DNA from 3 places in the Caballeronia sp. A2-2 genome. Region 3 is predicted to be linked to each of the others. Evidence: predicted binding sites of a transcription regulator. Region 3 holds the regulator's gene; each other region holds the start of a gene.
What was found. The regulator LexA, encoded in region 3, represses DNA repair genes until DNA is damaged. The targets are predictions, from matches to a motif close to ACTGTATNNNNATACAGT.

Region 1 (7,649 bases), on a different replicon from region 3:
CCTCCGCTGTCCTCGTCATCCGCCTCTTGTTCCTCGGTATTGTGTGAGCCGAAACGGTCATCCTGCGGTCTGTCTCGATTGACGAGCACATCGGGAAGCCAGCCGGTATTGGCTAACAGCCGCTCCGCCATCGATGCGGCTTCATCCTTTTTGTTCGATACAAGTGGGGCGGCGGCCTCCGTCGATACCGCAGCAGTGACGACTTCCGCAATTCGAGCTTTGGACACGTGATTCAGGTAACTAGCTTGTGTCGCCGTCCAGTACTTCGTCATGTCGAGGTCGAGCACATCGCAAAGAACATTCACCGGGTGTGCACTGTCCGTCGCGCTCACGCTGTCGAGCGTGGCTGCGACGCAGAATGCGAACAGGTTCGACGTGATGTCATCGCTCTGCTCCAACAGCCAAGGTAAAAGCAGCGCGCTGCGATCCGGAAGCATGGCCGTCCATTTCGCACGCTGCGCTTCAATTTCCTTCCACGCACGGCTATCGACCAGATCGTCGGCCTCGCGCGTGAGACCACCATGCACGCAGGTAAATTTCGCTTCGAGGGTCCGTCCGCTGTATTCGTGACCATAGTGCTCGGCGAAAATGGTCGGGATCATGTGATGCATGAGCACCGCCAGTGCCACATTCGGTCGCGCCGCAAGTTCCACTTGAACAGCGGCGGTCCGATGCGCCGTTAGGCGTCGGCAAAGCTTTTCGCTGTGAACGGGCTTGGCTTTCTTTTCCGGTTCAAGCGCGCCGGAAGCGTGCGCGGCGCGCGGCTCGCGAGTGGGCTTATCCTCGGGCTTCAGATAACCCCGTTCCACCAACACGTCGCCGTCATAGTTCAGGAAAACGAATGCGCCGCCGCTCGCGAGTTGCTCGGGCGTCCACGTTTCCAAGCGTTCTATAAAGGCGTCGCAGGCTTCGGTTGCGGCGGTCGCGGCATCGTCGAGTGTGTCGCGCTTTTCGCGGTCGTCGATCTGCTCCTCGTTTTCCGCATCCTCCTCCGATTCGTCGTCGTAGTAGGCATTCAGCGCATCGATCGCGGCATCCCGCGCCTTCTTGAGCTTGGCGAACTCAGTCACTTCCCTCTTGGTCATCTCACGGGTGTGCGAGGTCAGCCGTCCATAGGCGCTCAGTTCGCTGTAGTCGCGCTTGACCCGTGTTTCGACCCACTTCCATCCTTCGGCACTGATGGTCTGCGCGACCTCCACTAGACGGTCGGTTGCAAGCTGCTGCAACAACGCGGAATCGCCAATGTAACCAGCATTCTCGTCGTCGCTGAACAGGTCGCGTCGCACGAAGCCACCGGCAGCTTCGTAAGCGTCGAGCGTCACGAACGCCACCAAGGGATTGTTGCGAATCTGGATTTCCTCTTGCGTGATCGCCGCGCGAATCTGATGCGGATCGCGTAACCACGACTGCGCAGCATCGAACCAGAGACTTTCCTGCAAACCGTGGTCATCAGTCAACGCAAGCGCGACCACCTGCTCGGGCGTCATGCCATCGTCGCGAAACACGTCCAGCAGCTTCGGCGAGACATTGGCGATTTTGAGGCGTCGTTGCACGGTCAGTACCGGCACCGAGAACAGCGCCGCGATATAGTTCGCGCTTTTCCCTTCCTCGATTAGCATGCGAAATGCCATCGCCTGATCGGCGCTATGCATCGGCTCGCGCGCATGGTTCTCGATCAACGAGGCGGCAATGGCTTCAGCCTCCGTGACGACCTTGACCGGAATCAACTCATCTGCGCCGATGACACCGCGCTCAGCCAATACGTGGAGCGCGGCGAGCCTGCGCTGACCCGCGCAAACGCAGAGCTTCGGCTTCTTCCCGCGCGCGCCCTTCATCGGGTGCGCCACGAGATTCTGTAACAGCCCTTTGGCGGCGATGCTATCAGCCAAGCCGTCGATACCAGTCGGCACTTTGCGACGGACGTTGCGCGTTGAAGGACTCAGGCGCGACAGCGCGACTTGCTCGATGGCGCGCTCGCCGCCGAACGTGCTTTCAAGTACGGTAGGCGACGGTGCTGCGCCGTCAAGCTCGACAGTATCGTTTTGAACGTCGATGGCGTCGTTGCGATCATCCATTTTCAAACTCCCAGAGTGAGCCAGCAACCGAACTTCGCCGGGGAATCCCCGGTCGTTGCTCGCTCGTTTAGAAACAAGGTTGAGGTGAAGAGAGGCAATCGGCGAATAAAGGACCGCCTCCGGTGTGTGACTAGGAGCGTTCGGCATCCGTGACGCTCAGCCATCTGCGATCGTGGTACTGCAGTTGGATTCGAGTACCCGCGACAGTCACGACCCGGATATCGCCTTCGGCATATGTTCTTGGGTGAGCCTCGGAGGGCCCGGGAGGAACGCCCGGTTCGTTGGTGGGGGTGCTTGTGCGGGTGGTCGTTGCGCTCATGACTACCTCCTTTGTTTGTCGTTCAGTTTCATCTGCTCTTCGGAGCCGCCTCGGCGCATGATTTGCACGGGCCGGAGTCGGTGCAAGGGCGCGCCCGGAGGCCGCAGCGAAGCGCAGCCGCAGGCGAGCATCGAACGGGGGAGGACGTGGCGAAGCGGACCCTTGTGCCGAATCCGGTTCGTGCTATGCGTCGAAAACGGGGCGGCTTTGAAGGGCTGGTGAAACGAGCTTTGAACGGCAAACAAAGGATGGAGCGCGACGATGTGGTGCCCGCGCAAGCGGCCCCACGGCACAGGCACCGCCAGGTGTCTATGCCCCTTCGGCGCCCTGCGCCGCATTCTGGGTGGCGGGTCTTTTGGGTGATGGGGCTGCAGTCTGACGGGCGCCGTTAGGCGACCGGTCCGACTATCAGCGTCGCTGCTGACTGGGTTGAAGCTGCTGAACTCGGTTGTGCTTTTGAGTCCGGACAGCGCCGATGAACATTCGATCTTGCCAACACGAACACGTCATCAGTCGATGAGTGCGGGTTCATCTTCATCTGGACCACGGGGATTGACTTTGCGCGGCGGTGGTTTGAGCCCGGCGAGGGCACGCTGGCGAAGGGCTTGTTCGTTGAGTAGCAGCCGGATCTTCTCGAGGGCCACGAGTTGCCCGAGGTTTTCTTCGGTCCACACTTTGTGCACGCAACTGAAGTATTCGCCCAGCTCCAGGATGACTGCGCGCGCCTGTGCGATCTCAAGCAACATGCGCTCGACGTCGGCGTTGCCGCGATACTTTCGCCAAAGCGCACGGCCTTCATCTAACCCAACGGGTTCAAAGCGAGGCAGTTTGTGAGCCATCACACGTGGAAGCCATCTAAGTGGCAAGACGCCACGCAACTTGCAACGAAAGGACGAACACCGTACCGTCTAAGATCCATGCCATCGATACGTGCGCGATCGGCTCGTGCTGGCACATGGCGAGTGTTCATCATGGTTCCTGGAATGTCGTTCCCGACATACTATTCAGAACCAAGACAACGAGCGTCTGCTTTCCTCGCGCGTTCAAAAGATGTTCTCGAAGGCGCGACCTCCGCCCGACTGCGCTCAGCGTTCGCTTCTCCCCGATCAATCGAGTAAAGAAGCCGCCGCAATTGTCGCGATCAACTTAGATGGACAAGTACGACGAAAGATGCCCCTCAAGGACACGACATGACGCCCCTAGAAATTGCGATGGATTGGCGACAGCAGAACGGATATGTGAATCGCGGTGGCGTCGTCATCGTGTTCAATGGCGAAGTGCAGAGCTGGGTGAATTGCCTGCGCAACCCCGAGCACTGGCAGCCGGGATGCGTCGCCGTAGATGCAGAGGGTCGCACATGGACAACGATCGCGGGCAACGAGCAAGATGGGGCGCTGATGTGGCTGGCAGACGACCCGCTGTAACCTCCCGTTGCCTCAACGGACGTCTTGGCAGGACGTCGATAAAAGTGACGTGCGAGTGCTAATCGATGCACCGCCTATTCGAAATCGCGAAGGTTTGAGAGCGCTTCCTCAAGTACGTCTGCTGCCGCAAAGTGAAGATTGACGCCTGCATCATCAATCGGTCCGCCGGATGGCATGCGGCGAGATTCTGCTGAGTCGCGCAAAACATTAATCGCGGCGCGCAGCGCTATTTCAGTGGTCAGTTGAGCCATAGCTATGCTCCTATAATTTTGCTAGGTTCGCGTCAAAAGAGCCGAGCCGCGTTCGACCTTTGCTCTCGTGTTCGATGGTTTGTTCGGCGGTATTTTCGTTATGCCGCGAGTCGATGCTCGTAGTATGGCCGGTCGCGATCATCGAGAATGGCGTACAAGGCTTCCAGATTGGATGCGTCCGGATTCAGCCACGCGTCGACATTGTCCGGCTTAATCGGAATGATGCAACGGTCATGTCCCGCAGCCGCGATTTCAGGCGGCGGCTCATCCGTGATCGCGGCGAACGAAAGTAAGTCCGGCTGCCCTGGCGCACGCCAGTGCGACCACAGACACGCGACAACCATCAACTGGCCGTTGCTCGGCCGAAATTCGAGGACAAGGTTTTCATCTCGCTCGTGCGTCTCAAGCGGCGTGTTCTCGTAGCGTGCACGCTTGACGTTCTCGTAGAAGACGTCGACTAGCAGCAAGCCATGTGACACGCCGAAACACGGCTTCCAGAAACCCTCGAGATTGTCGCGCCGCGCGTTGTAAGTGCCCGGAAAGCGAACATCGTAGTTTGCAGGCTTGCCTGCAATGCGGCACTGATAGCGCATTGGCTTGACCACATACTTACCATCCTCCACGACGAGCACCGGCGCGTAGTGCCCCGGAAAAATCCGCGCATCTCGATCCTTGGGCGTCGTGCGACGCAGGTCGTCGAGCCGACGCAAGGCGGAGTCGATCTTGTCGGTGGCGATGCGCTGGCTTTCGGTTGCGGCTTTCGTTACCTTCGTTTGCAGCGCGCGTTCGGCATCGGCCAGGCGCTTGCGCTGCTTGAAGAGATCCTGTTCGAGCGTATTCGCTTGCTCAGCACTGAACCGATCAACGAACGCCTTGATCTGGCGTTCGCCGTCGTTCTGCGGCTCAAGGAACGGGGCGTCCATCGCCTTCGGGATCTTCGCCTTGCTGCCTTCGGCACGCTCCCAGTACAGACGCGCGAACTCGCGAATGTCCATCTGCGCGCCGAACATCTTGACGTATTTTCGATAGTCCGCCTGGATCTGCGCCGAGTAGCACACTGCCGCCTCCTTGCTTTGTATCGGTGTGCTCAGCCGGTCTGCTCACCCGGTCTGCTCACGTGTCCGTTCGTTCGCCCGTGTCGAGCACGGGCCTGATCGCTTACTTCAGTCGACTAGCTTGCCGTGCCGGTCGCCTCACGGCACAACTTCATCATCTTTTGGACGACCGTACTTGCATGGTTCAATCCCATCTCGCCGGTGAAGAGCGCTTGCACGTCCGACTGACGAACAGCGATGCCCGCCCCCTTTAAATCGCGACGCGCGATCTTGAGCGCCAGTTGACCGATCCGAACGCGCTCCAGCCAGTGCATCGTAACGAGATTGCGCTTCAGCCAAATACGGCCGCTCTCCACGACATGATCGACGCGCCATTCCCGCGTGAGCGCGTACGACGCCGCCACCGTCGCCACCAGAAAGCACAGTAAATCGGCTCGCGCGCCCGTCAGCTCGTCGATATCAGGCATCTTCAACTCTCTCCCTGCGTGTGTTTCCAACTGAACTCCCGGACCCAACGACAACGCCGGGTAGCCCCACTTATTTGCAGTTGTGGATGCTTTCGGGACTTTCAACGTCGAGAACTACCGTGGCTCGCTGCAGCGCTGCCCTCTTCCGGTACATGCACCGTCGCAACCCGAGCAAGCGTGCCGGTTACGCGCGCGCGTCGACCTGCCAGCGGTTGAATTCGTCCACGACTTCGTGCCAGCGTCCGGCCATTCTCCCGAGCAAAGAACGTCGGCTTGCCCGCTTCGCCGCAGGGAATGTCTTCCTCGATGGTCGCATCCCCAAAAGCCTCACGCAACTTCGCAGCGAAGGCGGCGATCTGAGGCATCGGATGTCTCGGAGCGAGCATAGGATCTCATTTCCTATTTGTCAGCAAAAAAGGGCGCAATGGACTGATTCAGTTTTGCGCTAAGATGAGTACTGTATATTTATACAGTGTTTCCCGTTCTCCCTTTCCTGGAATTTGTTGCCGACTATGGCCGCCTTGCCGAAAGACATCGCTTCAATTCACGGATCGCTGTGGAGAGGATCTGAGTTGGCGCGTGCGTATGGCAAGACGATCGACACCGGCTACGCGGCCCTGTCGGCAGAGTTGCCCGGTGGCGGCTGGCCAATCGGCTCGCTGGTCGAACTGCTCGTCCAGCAGCCAGGGATCGGTGAGATGCGCTTACTAATGCCCGCGCTGGTCGCGGCGAGCAAGCGCCCCGTTGCATTGCTGCAGGCCCCGCACGTGCCGAACAGCCTGGCCTTCGCCTATCTGGGCGTGCCGCTAGACAAGCTCATGATGCTGCGCGCGCCGAAGACGGCGGATGCGCTCTGGTGCGCCGAGCGCGTATTGAACGCGCGAAGTTGCGGCGCGCTGCTTGTCTGGCAGCAGCACATTCGGTCTGAGGCGTTACGGCGATTGCATCTGGCAGCACAAGCGACGGAAACGCTTCTGATTCTGGTTCGACCGCTTGCCGCTGCCCAGGATTCGTCACCCGCGACGTTACGACTGGGGGTGCGGCCCGCCGACGGCGGCATCGCCGTCGACGTCATCAAGCGACGAGGGCCCACCCGAACCGACCCACTGTCCATCCACCTTCACCCATCACCGATTCTGCTCAGTCCTCATGGCCGTGTTCGTCGCCATCTTCCTGCCCCGGCTTTCGCTGGAGGTGTTCCGTCCGAGGTGGTCGTCTCCAACTAAACACGGGTGTGTGGTGCTCGAGCGTGACCGAGTGATCGTCCTCGATCAGGCGGCAAGAGAGGCAGGGGTGTTGGTGGGCATGAAGCGCGGTGGGGTGACCACGCTCGCGGCCGATGCGCTGATGTACGACCGTGACCCCGCGCGTGAACTGGACGTACAACGCGAAGTCGCGTTCGCGCTGCTTCGTTTTTCGCCGCAAGTCGCGGTACGTGAAGAAGAAACGATCATCGTCGACGTGACGGCAAGTCTTCGGCTCTTCGGTGGCATCGTGCACGTCTGCCGGCAGATTCGCGAGACAGTGAAAACGATCGGCGTCACCGCCCGAATGAGCGTGGCGCCCACGGGTCAAGGAGCGTGGTTGCTTGCCAAACGTGGCCGTCGGCGCGTGCTCAAGATGCGTTCGCTCGAACGCCATCTGGACGAGCTGCCGTTCATGTTGGTCCCCGAAGTCCGGTCATTTGCCGAATGGTTCAACGGCCTGGGTTGCCGGGTACTCAACGATATTCGACGCCTGCCGCGCGCAGGGCTTAAAAAGAGGTGCGGTGTGGATTTACTCGATTCGCTTGACCGTGCCTACGGCCTGTCGCCTGAACTGTACGCGTGGCTGGCGCTGCCGCCTGCCTTCAGCGCGCGTATCGAACTGCCCGATCGCGTCGAGCATGCCGAGGCCATCCTTTTCTCCGCACGGCGCCTGATCGTGCAACTCTGCGGCTGGTTGAGCGCGCAGCAGCTCGCACTCACGCAGGCGACGATCACCCTCGAACACGAGCGAGGCCGCCAGGCGATCGAACCGACAGTAATCGACATCGCGCTCGCTGAGCCAACCTGGTAC
Region 2 (7,649 bases), 1.1 Mb from region 3:
AGCTCCGCGCGGGAGTGTTCGCGGCGTGAGAGATAGCCGAGCGCGCGGCCCTTCAGCGATAGCTTCGGGCGGCTGGCGTTCTTTCTGATCTCTGAAGCAGACGGTTTGCGCTTGCGTTGACTGGAACGCGTGTAGACGGGTTCTTCGGCTTCGGCCTTTGTCGAAGCGATAGTCGCACATTGTTCGAATGGCTCGAACGGGTCGGCGTCGTCGTCAAACGTGCTTGCGCGCTCGGGCGGCGTTCCGGCCGAAGTCTTCGCAACGTTCGATGCCTGCGCCACTCTCAGCGCTTTGGGTTGCGCGGCCGCCTGCTGCAATAACGCGCGGGCGTGATCGAGACGCTTCTCGCGGTCTTCGACAGACGCGCTGGCCTGAGGCTCTGCCCGAACAGCATCACGCTCAGCCCGCAAAGCAGAACGCGCGGACGTGAATGGCTTCACGTCCGCGCGTTCGTTCTTGCGTGCAAATCCTCGCGCCTTGGGCGATGCGTTCCGACGCTCGCTGCTACGTTCGTAGCAGTCGTCATCCGCATCCGTGCGAGCCGGACTCGCACCGTCAACTTTCGATCCGAACCGGCTCCTGCGCATTGCCATGCCGCCCGACGTGGATCAGCTTACTCGCCGTCCGCCGTCGCGACGCCAGCGACAACGGCTTCGCCCATTGCAGCCACGCCCAGCGATTCGCGGATCTTGTTTTCGATCTCGCGCGCGATGTCCGGGTTCTCGCGCAGGAATTCCCGCGCATTGTCCTTGCCCTGACCGATTCGATCGCCGTTGTAGCTGTACCAGGCGCCGGCCTTGTCCACCAGCTTGGCCTGCACGCCGAGGTCGATGATTTCCCCCTGACGCGAAATACCTTCGCCATACAGAATGTCGAAGATGGCTTCGCGGAACGGCGGCGCTACTTTGTTCTTCACCACCTTCACGCGCGTTTCATTGCCGATGACTTCATCGTTCTTCTTGATGGAGCCGATCCGGCGAATGTCCAGACGCACCGACGAGTAGAACTTCAGCGCGTTACCGCCCGTGGTGGTTTCCGGATTGCCGAACATGACGCCGATCTTCATGCGGATCTGGTTGATGAAGATGACGAGGCAGTTCGTGCGCTTGATGGTGCCGGTGAGCTTGCGCAGCGCCTGCGACATGAGACGCGCCTGCAAACCGGGCAGCGAGTCGCCCATTTCGCCTTCGATTTCCGCCTTCGGCACGAGCGCCGCGACCGAGTCGATGACGATCATGTCGATGGAACCGGAGCGCACCAGCGCATCCGCGATTTCGAGCGCTTGCTCACCGGTATCCGGCTGCGAGATGAGCAATTCCGGAATGTTCACGCCGAGCTTGCCCGCGTATTGAACGTCGAGCGCGTGTTCCGCGTCGATGAACGCCGCCGTGCCGCCGAGCTTTTGCATCTCCGCGATCACCTGCAGCGTGAGCGTGGTCTTGCCCGACGACTCCGGACCGTAGATTTCGACTACCCGGCCACGCGGCAAGCCGCCGACGCCGAGCGCGATATCCAGTCCGAGCGAGCCGGTGGACACGACCTGAATGTCTTCGACCGCCTCACCTGCGCCGAGCCGCATGATCGACCCTTTGCCGAATTGCTTTTCGATCTGCGACAGCGCGGCGGCCAGCGCCTTGCTCTTTTCCGCAGTCATTCCAGCCGGGCCTTTCTTGCTATCTTCCATGAATCGTCCTTTGCTATGATGAACGGCGTCTGAGGCAGTGCGGACGAGGGTTTTCGACACACGAAACCCACCTCTGGCACTCACGCAGACACTGTATAAAAAAACAGTAGTTTTTGCAAGGCCGATCGTGCGGTGTGCGTAAATTTCCACGCCGCGCGAACCGCGCAAAAACCAGTTACAACGGAGACCGCCGCGCCGCGCGACAGACGGTGCCGGCAATGCCGTGCGCTCAATCGCGCACCAAGGCGCCACCGATGCGAATCCTCATTGCCGAAGACGACAGCATACTCGCGGACGGTCTCGTTCGATCACTCCGCCAATCGGGATACGCGGTCGATCATGTGAAGCACGGCGTCGAGGCCGATACCGCCCTCGCGCTGCAACCTTTCGACCTCCTCATTCTCGATCTCGGATTGCCGCTCATGCCAGGCCTGGAGGTGCTTCGCCGGCTGCGCGCACGCAATTCGCAGATGCCGGTTTTGATCCTCACCGCCGCCGATTCCGTCGATGAACGCGTGAAGGGACTCGACCTCGGCGCCGATGACTACATGGCCAAACCCTTCGCGCTCAACGAGCTGGAAGCGCGCGTTCGGGCGCTCACGCGACGCGGCGCAGGTGGCGGTCCGACAGTCGTCAAGCACGGTTCGCTGTCGTTCGATCAGGTCGGGCGCATCGCGACGATCGGCGATCAGGTGATCGATCTGTCGGCGCGCGAACTCGGCGTGCTCGAAGTGCTGTTGCAACGAACGGGCCGGCTCGTGTCGAAGGAGCAACTCGTCAATCATTTGTGCGAGTGGGGCGAGGAAGTCAGCAACAACGCCATCGAGGTCTACGTGCACCGGTTGCGCAAGAAGATCGAGCCGAGCGGCGCGAAGATCATCACCGTGCGCGGGCTGGGATATACGCTGGAGAAGCCCTCTCCCGCTCCGGCCAGCGCGCCCGTATCCGCCAGCCATCACTATAAGTAACGCGCACATGGCGTCGCCCGCTTCGACCGAAGACAGCGCAGACACCGACGCCCGCCGCGACGCGCGCTATGCCAATCCGTTCGCGCCGCCCGACGAACTGGAACAGGACCACGAACGGCATCCGCGATCATTGTTCGGCGAGATTCTCGACTGGATGCTCGCGCCGCTGCTGCTGCTCTGGCCGATGAGCATCGCGGTGACGTATCTGGTCGCGAAGTCCATCGCCAACGGTCCGTTCGACCGCGCGCTCGAAGCCGATGCCTACGTCATCGCGCGGCAGATTCAGCCGGTGAACGGCGTCGCCGAGCTTCGTTTGCCGCAGGCGACGCGCGACTTCCTGCGCGCCGACAACGTGGACAGCGTGTTCTTTCAGGTGCTCGGCACGCGCGGCGAACTGGTCGGCGGCGACCGCGACATGCCCTTGCCGCACGAGGACGACCGGCCGCAGCCGGGCATCGTCGAGTTTCGGGACGATGTGCTGCGCGGCAACGATATCCGCGTGGCCTATACGACGGTCGATCTGCCCGGACTCGCGCCGGGACGCGCGCCCGACAGCACGCAGCCCGTGCTCGTGCAGGTGGCGGAAACGCTCGACAAGCGCAGCCAGCTTGCCAACGACATCATCAAGGGCGTGATTCTTCCGCAGTTCGTGATTCTGCCGCTGGCGATCATCCTCGTGTGGTTCGGGTTGTCGCGCGGGCTCGCGCCATTGCATGCGTTGCAAGCGAACATTCGCGCGCGGCGGCCGGACGATCTCTCGCCGCTCGAAGCCGAGCGCGCGCCGCCGGAAATCGCGCCGCTCGTGGCGTCGTTCAACGATCTGCTCGTGCGACTCGAACAGAACATGGAGTTTCAGAAGCGCTTTATCGCCGATGCCGCGCATCAGATGAAGACGCCGCTCGCGGGTTTGCGCATGCAGGCGGAATTCGCCTTGCGTCAGGATGTCTCGACGGAAGTGCAGCGCTCGCTCGAACAGATCGCCACGAGTTCCGAGCATGCGGCGCGGCTCGTCACGCAACTGCTGGCGCTCGCGCGCGCGGAGAATCGCGCGGCGGGGCAGGTTTTTACGCGTATCGAACTGGCGACCCTGGCGCGGCTGGCCGTGCGCGACTGGGTGCAGGCCGCGCTCGCCAAACGCATGGACCTCGGTTACGAGGAGCCGCCGTTTCCGGTCGAAGTGGAAGGCAACGTCGTGATGCTGCGCGAACTGCTGTCCAATCTGATCGACAACGCCATCCGCTACACGCCGGCGGGCGGGCGCATCACCGTGCGCGTGCGGACTGATGAAACCGATTCCGACCGCGTGCATCTCGAAGTAGAAGACACCGGGCTCGGCATTCCGGCGGCGGAGCGGGTGCGCGTCGTCGAGCGGTTTTATCGGATTCTCGGGCGCGAAGGCGATGGCAGCGGGCTGGGTCTGGCCATCGTCAAAGAGATCACGGCGATGCATGGCGGCACGCTCGCCATCGAGGATCACGTGTATCAGGAATCGCCGAGACTGGCGGGAACGCTCGTCCGCGTGAGTCTTCAGCGGGTTTTCACTGCCCGGGATTAACCCTGACCGTCAGCTACACACATAAGCGCTTGATTTTCGGGATCGCGAACGTTGCTGCATTTTGAGCGCGTTTTATCCACGCGTTGACCTAAATTACGCACATCATCAAGAGAAAGCCGCAACGCGCAGGCAAGTAATCAAGTCAGAACGCCGTAAGTTTTCGTTCCAATAATCGTCTCACCGGAACCGCCCTGCGCGGGGCCGACGAATGCGAACATCCGAAATGACAAGGCGATAAGGAGACGATTCATGGCTACGGTTGAAGGGCGCATTTCCCACGCGCCGATGACGGCGGAGGAACGGAAGGTCATCTTCGCCTCGTCGCTCGGCACGGTGTTCGAGTGGTACGACTTCTATCTGGCCGGGTCGCTCGCCATCTATATCAGCAAGACGTTCTTCTCGGGCGTCAATCCCACTGCGGGCTTCGTCTTCACGCTGCTCGGCTTCGCGGCCGGTTTCGCGGTGCGTCCGTTCGGCGCGATCGTGTTCGGGCGGCTCGGCGACATGGTCGGGCGCAAGTACACGTTCCTCGTGACCATCGTCATCATGGGTTTGTCGACGTTTCTGATCGGCTTCTTGCCGGGGTACGCGACCATCGGCATTGCCGCGCCAGTCATCTTCATCGCGATGCGGCTATTACAAGGTCTCGCGCTCGGCGGCGAGTATGGGGGCGCGGCGACCTATGTCGCGGAACACGCGCCATCGAACAAACGCGGCGCGTGGACCGCGTGGATTCAAACCACGGCGACGCTCGGCCTGTTCATCTCGCTGATCGTGATTCTCGCGGTGCGCATGACGGTCGGCGAGGAACAGTTCGCCGCGTGGGCGTGGCGCGTGCCGTTCCTCGTGTCGATCCTGCTGCTCGGCGTGTCGGTGTGGATTCGGATGAAGCTCCACGAGTCGCCGGTATTCGAGCGCATCAAGTCCGAAGGCAAGACCTCGAAGGCGCCGCTCACGGAAGCGTTCGGCCAGTGGAAGAACCTGAAGATCGTGCTGCTCGCGCTGTTCGGTCTGACGGCGGGCCAGGCGGTCGTGTGGTACACGGGCCAGTTCTACTCGCTGTTCTTCCTGACGCAAACGCTCAAGGTCGATGGCACCAGCGCGAACATCATGGTCGCGGTGGCGCTGTTGATCGGCACGCCGTTCTTCGTGTTCTTCGGCTCGCTGTCGGACCGCATCGGCCGCAAGCCAATCATCATGGCCGGTTGCCTGATCGCGGCGCTGTCGTTCTTCCCGCTCTTCAAGGCGCTCGCGCATTACACCAATCCGACGCTCGAAGCCGCCACGCAGAAGTCGCCGATCGTCGTCATCGCCAATCCGGACGAGTGCTCGTTCCAGTTCAATCCGGTGGGCACGTCGAAGTTCACGAGTTCGTGCGATATCGCCAAGAGCGCGTTGTCGAAGGCCGGTCTGAACTACGAGAACGTGGCCGCGCCCGCGGGCACGCTCGCGCAGATCAAGGTCGGCGAGACCGTGGTCAACACGTATGACGGCAAGGCGGCGGACGCCAAGGCTCAAGGCGCCACGTTCGACAAGACGCTCTCCGGCACGCTCAAGAGTGCGGGCTATCCGGCGAAGGCGGACCCGGCGCTCATCAACTGGCCGATGGCGATCGTCGTCCTGACCATCCTCGTCATTTTCGTGACGATGGTGTACGGCCCGATCGCGGCGATGCTGGTCGAGATGTTCCCGGCGCGCATTCGCTATACGTCGATGTCGCTGCCCTATCACATCGGCAATGGCTGGTTCGGCGGCTTCCTGCCGGCGACCGCGTTCGCCATCGTCGCGGCCAGAGGCGATATTTATTCGGGGCTGTGGTATCCGATCGTGATCGCGCTGGCGACCTTCGTGATCGGCATGCTGTTCGTGAAGGACACGCACAAGTCGAACGTGTATCACGAGGATTGATGTCGGCCCCCGGCGCGCGTTGATTGGAAAAACGCGCGCGCGGGGTTGACAGCGATTTCACGCCTCGGCATAATCTCGTCTCTTTGGCGAATTAGCTCAGCCGGTTAGAGCGACGGAATCATAATCCGCAGGTCCGGGGTTCGAATCCCTGATTCGCCACCAAGTTGTAAAAGAAAGCCCTTGATCGCGAGATCAAGGGCTTTTTTTGTTGGCTCGCCGCATGCCATCGAACGTTGGTACGTAAAACAAAACCGCCCCTTCCCTTTCACCCCACTGAACGCCGCAACCCTTGCCCAGAAGGCGATCCGGACGTTTTTACCTCTCAATTTTTGCACCACATCAAAGTACGTTCGATTGCCCACGTTTGCCGTGTTTGCGCCGTGGAAGAATACGTTCACGGCTTGCGGGCTGCTGGCCATCTGGGGACATAAAAATGGGCTATATCGAGAGCACGGCGCAACTGAGCGCAGCGGAAGCACCGGTGTCGAGGACCGAACTCGAAGCGCCACCCGCAGACGAGCGCGCCCTCGTCGAACGCGCGCCGGAAGCGAAGGAAAGCTCGATTGCCGCCATGGCGATCGTCGCGGTCGTGCTGTTCGCGGTCTGGGCGGTGTTCACCGTGGTTCAGCGTTTGTCCCTGCGTCGCACACGCATCGTCGCGCGCGCTTAAAGCCTCATGGTCTAATGAGGGATCGTCGGCCTGACATCCCTCAAACGTGCCCACCTTCGATCAACTCGCTTCCACCATCCGCGAACGTTTTCCCGACCTGAGCCCGCAATTTCAGGCGGGCGCTGCGTTCCTGCTCGATTTTCCGGACGAAGTTGCCGTCCTGTCCATGCGCAAGGTCGCCGAGCGGGCGAAGGTCCAGCCCGCCGCGATGGTGCGTCTCTCGCAACAACTCGGTTTTCCCGGCTGGAACGAACTGCGCGAAATCTTCGTGAGCCGCGTGCGTACGCGCCCCGAGCCGCTCACCACGCGCGCGCGCACGCTGGTGAAAGGCGGCGCGGACGATCATCTGAGCCGCGATCTTGCGCGCGCGCAATCGCACAATCTCGAACTCACGCTGGCGCAGAACGCCGCGAATGTCGTCGATGCCGCCAAAACCCTGCGACGCGCGCCGCATGTTCACATCGCCGGATTTCGCTCCTGCTATCCAGTCGCGTTCGGCTTGTTGTACGGGTACCGGCTGTTCCGTCCGTCGGTGAGTCTGGTGAACGGTGAAGCGGGCACGCTGGAGATGCAGTTGCGCGGCATCGAAAAGAAACATGCGACTGTGGTCGTGAGTTTCGCGCCGTATTCGGTCGAAGCCGTGCGCGTGGCGCAGGCCACCGTCGAACGCGGCGGGAAGCTCATCGCGCTGACGGACAGCGCCGTGTCGCCGATTGCGCTGAACGCGGATCACACGCTGATCTTTTCGCACGAGTCGCCGTCGTTCTTTCCGTCGTTGATCGCGGCGTCGGCGCTGGCGGAAATGCTCGTCGCGCAATTGCTCGCGCTCGAAGGCAAGGATGCGGTCGCGTATCTGGAAGCGGC
Region 3 (7,649 bases):
TTGCCATTGGGCGTGCTCATGCGTGACCTCCGTCGTGCGGCTGTGGCGCGAGTTGCAGCGAACCCGCGACGACGGGCACCGCGCCCGTTCTGCTCGTGCGCCGCTGAAGGAACCATTGCAGCGTGTTGATGAGCAGCAACATCAGGAAGGACACGCACAACATCACCACGGCAAGCGCGGTGGCGCCAGCGTAATCGTATTGTTCCAGCTTCGTGATGATGAGCAGCGACGTGATCTCCGACTTCATCGGCACATTGCCCGCGATGAAGATCACCGAACCGTATTCGCCGAGCGCGCGCGCGAACGCCAGCGCGAAGCCCGTCAACAACGCGGGAAACAGCGCGGGCAGTACGACGCGGCGGAACGTGAGCCAGCGCGTCGCGCCAAGGCACGCAGCGGCTTCTTCCTGCTCGCGCTCGAAGTCTTCCAGCACCGGCTGCACTGTGCGCACCACAAACGGCAAGCCGATAAACGTCAGCGCCACCAGCACGCCCAGCGGCGTGAACGCCACCTTGATGCCGAGCGGCGCGAGATACTGGCCGATCCATCCGTTGCTCGCGTAGACCGCCGCCAGCGAAATGCCCGCGACCGATGTCGGCAATGCGAACGGCAGATCGACGATGGCATCGACAACACGCTTGAAGGGAAACTCGTAGCGCACCAGCACCCACGCGACGAGAAAGCCGAACACGGCGTTCAGGCACGCGCCACCGAGCGCCGCGCCGAACGTCAGCCGGTACGACGCGAGCACGCGCGGCGAAGTCACCGCGCTCACGAACTGCGGCCAGTGCAGCGTGGCCGTTTTCGCGAAGGTGGCCGCCAGCGGAATCAGCACCACGAGGCTCAGATAAGCCAGCGTGATGCCAAGTGTCAGTCCGAAGCCGGGTAACGCGCTCGGCTTCCTGAATGTGAGGGTCGTCATCCTTGATCCATTCTTTCCATTGCGCCGGGGTGGGCGCTTACGTCTCATGACGATGCGCGGCGTCGTGTGCGCCGCGTCATCGCGTTATGCCTTACTGCGGCTGATAGATCGAATCGAACACACCGCCATCCGCGAAGTGCGTTTTTTGCGCCTTCGCCCAGCCGCCGAAGGTGTCATCGACCGTGTAGAGCTTGAGCTTCGGGAACTGCTTCGTCAGATCGGCAGGTACCTTGTCCGAACGCGGACGATAGAAGTTACGCGCGGCAATCTGCTGGCCTTCGTCGCTGTATAGATACTTGAGATACGCCTCGGCCAGCTTGCGCGTGCCGTGCTTGTCGACGACCTTGTCCACCACCGCGACCGGCGGCTCCGCCAGAATGCTCACCGACGGCACCACGATCTCGAACTTGTCCGTGCCGAATTCCTTGACCGACAGGAAGGCTTCGTTTTCCCAGGCGATCAAGACATCGCCCTGACCGCGTTGCACGAAGCTCGTGGTCGCGCCGCGCGCGCCGGAATCGAGCACGCCCGCGTTCTTGTAGACCTTGGTGACGAAATCCTTGGCGGTCTGCTCGTTGCCGCCCGGCTTGTGCTGCGCATACGCCCACGCCGCGAGATAGTTCCAGCGCGCGCCGCCCGAGGTCTTCGGGTTTGGCGTGACGATCGAGACGCCCGGCTTGGTCAGATCGTCCCAGTCCTTGATGTGCTTCGGGTTGCCCTTGCGCACCAGAAACACGATGGTCGACGTGTACGGAGAAGCGTTGTCCGGCAGACGCTTCTGCCAGTCCGCGTTGACGAGTCCTTTCGATGCCAGTGCATCGATGTCATAGGCGAGCGCCAGCGTCACGACATCGGCCTGCAAACCGTCGAGCACCGCGCGCGCCTGTCCGCCCGAGCCGCCGTGCGATTGCTTGAAGGTCACCGTCTCGCCGGTGTCTGCCTTCCACTTCTTCGCGAAAGCCTGATTGAAATCCTGATACAGCTCGCGCGTGGGATCGTAGGACACGTTCAAAAACGCCGTATCGGCGTGCGCCTGCGTCACCGCGCCGATGCTTGCCGCCGTCAGCGCGAACGCTGCAAACAAGCGCCGCGCGTTCAGTCCCAATCCCGTCTTGAAGCTTTGCATTCCCCGTTCTCCGTCTTATTGATTGACGGAATCAGTCTAACGACGTCTCTATATGATTAGAAATAATCGTTTTTCACTCTTTTATACCTATCCAAGCTGATAAGCATATTCCTGGAGCAAGAAAGCAGTGTTCGGGTTTAGACGACGCAAACGTGGGCCAGCGCGCGCGAACTTAAAGTAAAGCTTGAAAAGACCGAAATACTGTATAAAAATACAGTCACCTGTCCATCCATACAGTGAATCGGGACCTAAGCCTGTGACAAACAAGATCACCAAACTCACCGCGCGGCAGCAGCAAGTGCTGGAACTGATCCAGCGCGCGATCGAGCGCACCGGCTTTCCGCCCACGCGCGCGGAGATCGCCGCCGAACTCGGCTTCAGCTCGGCCAACTCGGCGGAGGAGCATCTGCGGGCGCTGGCGCGCAAGGGCGTGATCGAACTGGCGGCGGGTTCCTCGCGCGGCATTCGATTGCTGGGGGAATCGTCGCGTGAGGAGCAGCATCAGTTCACGCTTCCGCATCAGAGCATCATGCAGTTGGCGCTGCCGCTGGTCGGGCGTGTCGCGGCGGGTAGTCCTATCTTGGCGCAGGAGCACATTTCGCAGACTTACGTGTGCGATCCGGCGCTTTTCTCCAGCAAGCCGGACTATCTGCTGAAAGTGCGCGGTCTTTCCATGCGCGATGCCGGCATTCTCGATGGCGATTTGCTCGCGGTACAAAAGCGCACTGAAGCGAAGGACGGCCAGATCGTCGTGGCGCGGTTGGGGGATGACGTAACCGTCAAGCGCTGGAAGCGGCATCGCGATGGTGTGGAACTGATCGCCGAGAACCCGGATTACGAGAACATTTTCGTGCGCGCAGGCAGCGGGGAATTTGCACTCGAAGGCATTGCTGTCGGCCTGATTCGTTCGGGCGAATTCTGACGTTTTTCGCTTCAACTCCTTGTCCGCTCGAAGAAAATTCTTAATTCGAGACAAGAAATGTCTTAAGCCGGGCGGACACTGACTCCATGAACTGCGCCTGATACAAGCCACGGCGCTTCGAACATAACAAGCACGACGGCCCTCGTTCAGGGTGGCCGAGGTGCGTCCTATCGTCTGGAGAGTCACCATGGAACGTTTTGCCCGCTTGCTGCCCTTCCGCCAGTTCGGTCGTCTGCGTCATCTGCGCACGCTCATCGCTTGCGGCATTGCGCGTCAGCCGAGTACGCCCGACCTGTTCGACGAAATGCCCGCGTTGCCGTCGCGTCAGCCTGCGTTCGCGCGGGTGTCGCTCAACAGCACGGTGCGGGCGTCGGAGGAACAGCGTGCGGGCGTGCGGGTGTATCGCGGTCCGTCGCGTGTGATTCTGGTGGGCAAGATCGATGAGGTGTCGCGCATGATCGACCGGTGTATCGATGAGGAACGCGCGGGGATCACGGGCGGGATTCTCGCGTAATTGATGCAGCGTCGGGATAAATGCGGTCGGCGCGCGGTCAATGCACAATTGACCCTTCGCAATAGCAACAGAGAATCCGCGACCGCATGTCCTGCACTACACGTTACGTTGTCACCACGCTCGTCGTCGTTCTGCTTGTGGCGGCGCTCGGTTTTGTCTATGCCTCGCCTTACATCGCGCTCGATCGTGTCAAGCGTGCGGCCGATGCCCGCGACGCGCAGACCGTCAACCAGTACGTCGATTTTCCCGCGTTGCGCGCGAGTCTCAAGGATCAGGTCGGCGCGTTGCTTACGCGGCGCGTCGATATCCAGAAAAGTGGCAATCCGCTGGCGATCATCGGAGCCATGATCGGCGCGGCGCTCGTCGGGCCGCTGGTGGATTCGTATGCCACGCCGGATGGCGTCGCGGCCATTTTGAACGGCATTCCGCCGCGCGGCGATCCGGGCGAGCGGCCGCCTGAGCCTGCCAGCGTCGAAGTGCCCGCTGCCCCTTCGCAGCCGACGGCAAAGAAGCCGCCCCAAACCACCGCTGGTTATCGCAGCTTCGACACCTTCGTCGTGACCTACCAACACGGCGCAGGCGATGCGCGCTACTCCGCGATCTTCCACCGCAACGGGCTTATCAACTGGAAGCTCGTCGCAGTGGACCTGAACGGCTGAAACCAGCCTAAGCGCTCGCTTCTGCCTTAACGGGTTTAGCCTCGTAAGCCGCTTCGTCCTCCGCTTCCGCAGATTCGCCTGCCTGACAAACCGCAACCAGAATGCTGCAATTCACGCGATCGAGCAGCGGCGTATTGCCCGCGCCCATCCACCAGCGCGCCAGCCCGTTACGGCAGCGGTGACCCACCACGACGAGATCGACCTTCAGGTTGTCCGCCAGATTCGCGATTTCATCGATCGGATGACCGAACGCGAAATGCCCCTGCGCCGCCAGACCGCGTTCGCGCAGCCAGTCCACGCCTTCCTGAAGAATGTCGCGCGCTGCATCCTCGAAACGGCCGCACGCCATATCCGTAAGCAGTCCCGCGCTCTGCGCGATGCTGGAACGCATGTCCACCACGGCCAGCACATGCGTTTCCGCGTTGAGGTCGAGCGCGAGATTCGCGCCCTGACGCAACGCCTTGCGGCCTTCCCGTGAGCCGTCGTAGCACAACAGAATCTTGCGGTAGCTTGTCATGGTCAATCTCCCTGCCGCGTGGTGTGGCGGCTCAACATGCGCTTACTTCGCCTGGGCACCCGCGTTCGTCGTGAAGCGCGGATGCATGCGGCGTGGCTTCATCATCGTGTGTCGGTTCGTGCGTGGCAACGATGGAAAACGCTAAGCCGCGCACACGCGCGCCAAGGCTGTTAGCGCGCCGCGTGCCAGCCTGCCGCACACGCACGGCCAGCAAGGCTCCGAGCGTTTCAACCGCACAAGCGAACGCGCCCGCGCGCACAGCTTTGACGCCCTTTCGCCGCGCCCGATGGCACGTCAGCGCTGCCTTGGTGCATTGGATTACACTAGCCGGCTGAATTGCTTATGCGAATTAATGCGGATCGATTGCATGACTGATCAAACATTGCACGACCAAACAACGAACGAAGCCGCCATCGAGTTCAGCGAAGTCAGGAAACACTACGGCACGAAGCGCGTCGTCGATGGTCTCTCGTTCGACGTGCGTCGCGGCGAATGCTTCGGTCTGCTCGGCCCGAACGGCGCGGGCAAGACCACGACGCTCAAGATGCTGCTCGGCATAACTTCGCCGGATAGTGGTGCGATTCGTCTCGTCGGTGAACCGGTGCCGGCGCGCGCGCGTTTCGCGCGTCAGCGTGTAGGCGTGGTGCCGCAGTTCGACAACCTCGATCCAGACTTCACCGTCCGCGAAAACCTGCTCGTGTTCGGGCGTTATTTCGGTCTTGCAGGCGCGCGCATGGACGCACTCGTGCCATCGCTGCTCGAATTCGCGCGTCTGGAAAGCAAGGCGGATGCGCGCGTCGGCGAGTTGTCGGGCGGCATGAAGCGTCGATTGACGCTCGCGCGCGCCCTCGTCAACGATCCCGATGTGCTCGTGATGGACGAACCCACCACGGGACTCGATCCGCAGGCGCGGCACATGATCTGGGAGCGTCTGCGTTCGTTGCTCGCGCGCGGCAAAACCATCTTGCTGACCACGCATTTCATGGAAGAAGCCGAGCGTCTGTGCGACCGGCTTTGTGTGATCGAAGAAGGCCGCAAGGTCGCGGAAGGCCGTCCGCGCGAACTGATCGAAACCGTGATCGGCTCGGACGTGATCGAGATTTACGGTCCCGATCCACAGGCGCTGGCCGCAGAGCTCACGCCGTTCGCGCAACGCATCGAGATAAGCGGCGAGACGCTCTTCTGCTACGTCGAAGATCCGCAACCCGTGCATGCGCGCGTGAAAGGTCGCGCGGACGTGCGGTATCTGCATCGGCCGGCGAATCTCGAAGATGTATTCATGCGTCTCACGGGCCGTGAGATGGTGGACTGAACGAATATCGACATGGACACATTGGACCCAACCCGCGTCAAGACACGCCGCGCGCATCTCAAGCACGACGATGCACCGAGCCTCACGCCGTTTTCGAACGCGCTGCCCGCCAACGCCACGAACTGGATGTCGGTCTGGCGGCGCAACTATCTCGTCTGGAAGAAGCTCGCCATCGCCTCGATGATCGGCAATCTGGCCGATCCGATGATCTATCTCTTCGGCTTAGGCTTAGGACTCGGGCTGATGGTCGGTCACGTCGAGGGCGTGTCGTATATCGCGTTTCTCGCGGCGGGCACGACCGCTTCCAGTGTGATGATGTCCGCGAGCTTCGAGGCCATGTATTCCGGCTTTTCGCGCATGCATGTACAGCGCACGTGGGAAGCGATCATGCACACGCCGCTCACGCTCGGCGATATCGTGCTCGGGGAAATCGTGTGGTCGGCGAGCAAGTCGGTGCTCTCGGGCGCGGCGATCATGCTGGTGGCGGGCGCGCTCGGCTACGCCAGTTTTCCGTCGATGCTGATCGCGCTGCCGGTCATCGTGCTGACAGGCCTCGCGTTCGCCAGCACGGCGATGGTAATTACCGCCATCGCGCCGAGTTACGACTTTTTCATGTTCTATCAGACGCTCGCGCTCACGCCCATGCTGCTGCTCTCCGGCGTGTTCTTTCCGGTGACGCAGTTGCCGACAATAGCGCGGCATGTGACGCAGGTTTTGCCGCTGTATCACGCGGTCGAACTCATGCGCCCGGCCATGCTCGGACGTGCGCTCGATGGCGTGCCGCTGCATGTCGGCGTGCTGCTCGCGTATGCGATCGTGCCGTTTCTGCTGTGCGCGTGGCTGTTTCGGCGGCGGATGATGAAATAACGCCTACGCGTAGTGCTTCATGGCCTGCCAGAACTGCGGCCACGGTTGACGCGGGCCTTCGCACACAAAAATCTCGCGTGCGGGAATGGAACTGTTCTGAATGTCGATGCCCGTATCGATACGCGCCGCCAACCTGCACGAAACCAACTCGCGTTGCACGATGTCTTGCGGTAAGCCCACGACGATCAAAGGCTTCGGCGGTGGCTCGCCGTAACCGCGAAACCACAGCGAGTTTGTTCCTGAGATGACGCGCGGCAAATGCAACGCCTCGCCAAATAGCGCTATGGCCTCGGCCTGTCCCGTATCCGCTACAAGAATGCCTGCACCAGCGGGCAAGGAATCGCGTACGCGCGCGATGGTCGCGACCAGTTCCGGCCATCCGAGTTCTTCGTTGAAATTGCCACCGTTGATTCGGTCCGATACACGCCACCATGCGGAACCAACCGGCGCTACCGGCAACACGGGCGCCGCGCCAAGCACGCCCGCCACCGCGAGCGCGACCCACACAAGCCGCAAGCGAATCCGATCACACCACACCGCGCCCGCTGCAAGCAACATTGGATACGCTGGAGCGAGGTAATAATCGCGTCCTTTCGTGACCACGAAAAGCACGAGTGGCACCACGAACATCCAGCCGAGCGCGCGAAAGCGCTGGCCTTGAGCATCGAAGAAAATGAAGTACAGGCCGGCGATCCAGAGCGGGACCGTGAACACGTTTGTCGCGATAAGAAACTGACCGAGCAGGAAACCGTGATCGCGTCCGAGGCGAACATCGCGTGCGTGAATGCTTTTCAGAAAATCCAATGAGAT

Region 1: the regulator LexA is predicted to act here: its motif matches at 6,048-6,065, upstream of imuA (translesion DNA synthesis-associated protein ImuA).
Region 2: the regulator LexA is predicted to act here: its motif matches at 1,775-1,792, upstream of recA (recombinase RecA).

What each region holds. Positions count from the first base shown of each region.
Region 1 is NZ_JBVFIR010000006.1:144,015-151,663, forward strand. It holds gene ACZCWR_RS36270 (ParB/RepB/Spo0J family partition protein) at 1-2,075, opposite strand, end outside; gene ACZCWR_RS36275 (hypothetical protein) at 2,904-3,233, opposite strand; gene ACZCWR_RS36280 (hypothetical protein) at 3,585-3,818, shown strand; gene ACZCWR_RS36285 (hypothetical protein) at 3,893-4,069, opposite strand; gene ACZCWR_RS36290 (SOS response-associated peptidase family protein) at 4,168-5,127, opposite strand; gene ACZCWR_RS36295 (hypothetical protein) at 5,241-5,591, opposite strand; gene ACZCWR_RS36300 (hypothetical protein) at 5,693-5,956, opposite strand; gene imuA (translesion DNA synthesis-associated protein ImuA) at 6,104-6,817, shown strand; gene ACZCWR_RS36310 (Y-family DNA polymerase) at 6,741-7,649, shown strand, end outside.
Region 2 is NZ_CM172587.1:1,064,844-1,072,492, reverse strand. It holds gene recX (recombination regulator RecX) at 1-440, opposite strand, end outside; gene recA (recombinase RecA) at 614-1,684, opposite strand; gene ACZCWR_RS05120 (response regulator) at 1,939-2,652, shown strand; gene ACZCWR_RS05115 (sensor histidine kinase N-terminal domain-containing protein) at 2,660-4,207, shown strand; gene ACZCWR_RS05110 (MFS transporter) at 4,457-6,115, shown strand; tRNA gene ACZCWR_RS05105 (tRNA-Met) at 6,201-6,277, shown strand; gene ACZCWR_RS05100 (hypothetical protein) at 6,549-6,785, shown strand; gene ACZCWR_RS05095 (MurR/RpiR family transcriptional regulator) at 6,832-7,649, shown strand, end outside.
Region 3 is NZ_CM172587.1:2,174,111-2,181,759, reverse strand. It holds gene cysW (sulfate ABC transporter permease subunit CysW) at 1-20, opposite strand, end outside; gene cysT (sulfate ABC transporter permease subunit CysT) at 17-922, opposite strand; gene ACZCWR_RS10375 (sulfate ABC transporter substrate-binding protein) at 1,014-2,048, opposite strand; gene lexA (transcriptional repressor LexA) at 2,317-2,970, shown strand; gene ACZCWR_RS10365 (hypothetical protein) at 3,158-3,484, shown strand; gene ACZCWR_RS10360 (DUF2939 domain-containing protein) at 3,571-4,143, shown strand; gene ACZCWR_RS10355 (universal stress protein) at 4,151-4,660, opposite strand; gene nodI (nodulation factor ABC transporter ATP-binding protein NodI) at 5,028-5,972, shown strand; gene ACZCWR_RS10345 (ABC transporter permease) at 5,985-6,839, shown strand; gene ACZCWR_RS10340 (glycosyltransferase family 39 protein) at 6,843-7,649, opposite strand, start outside.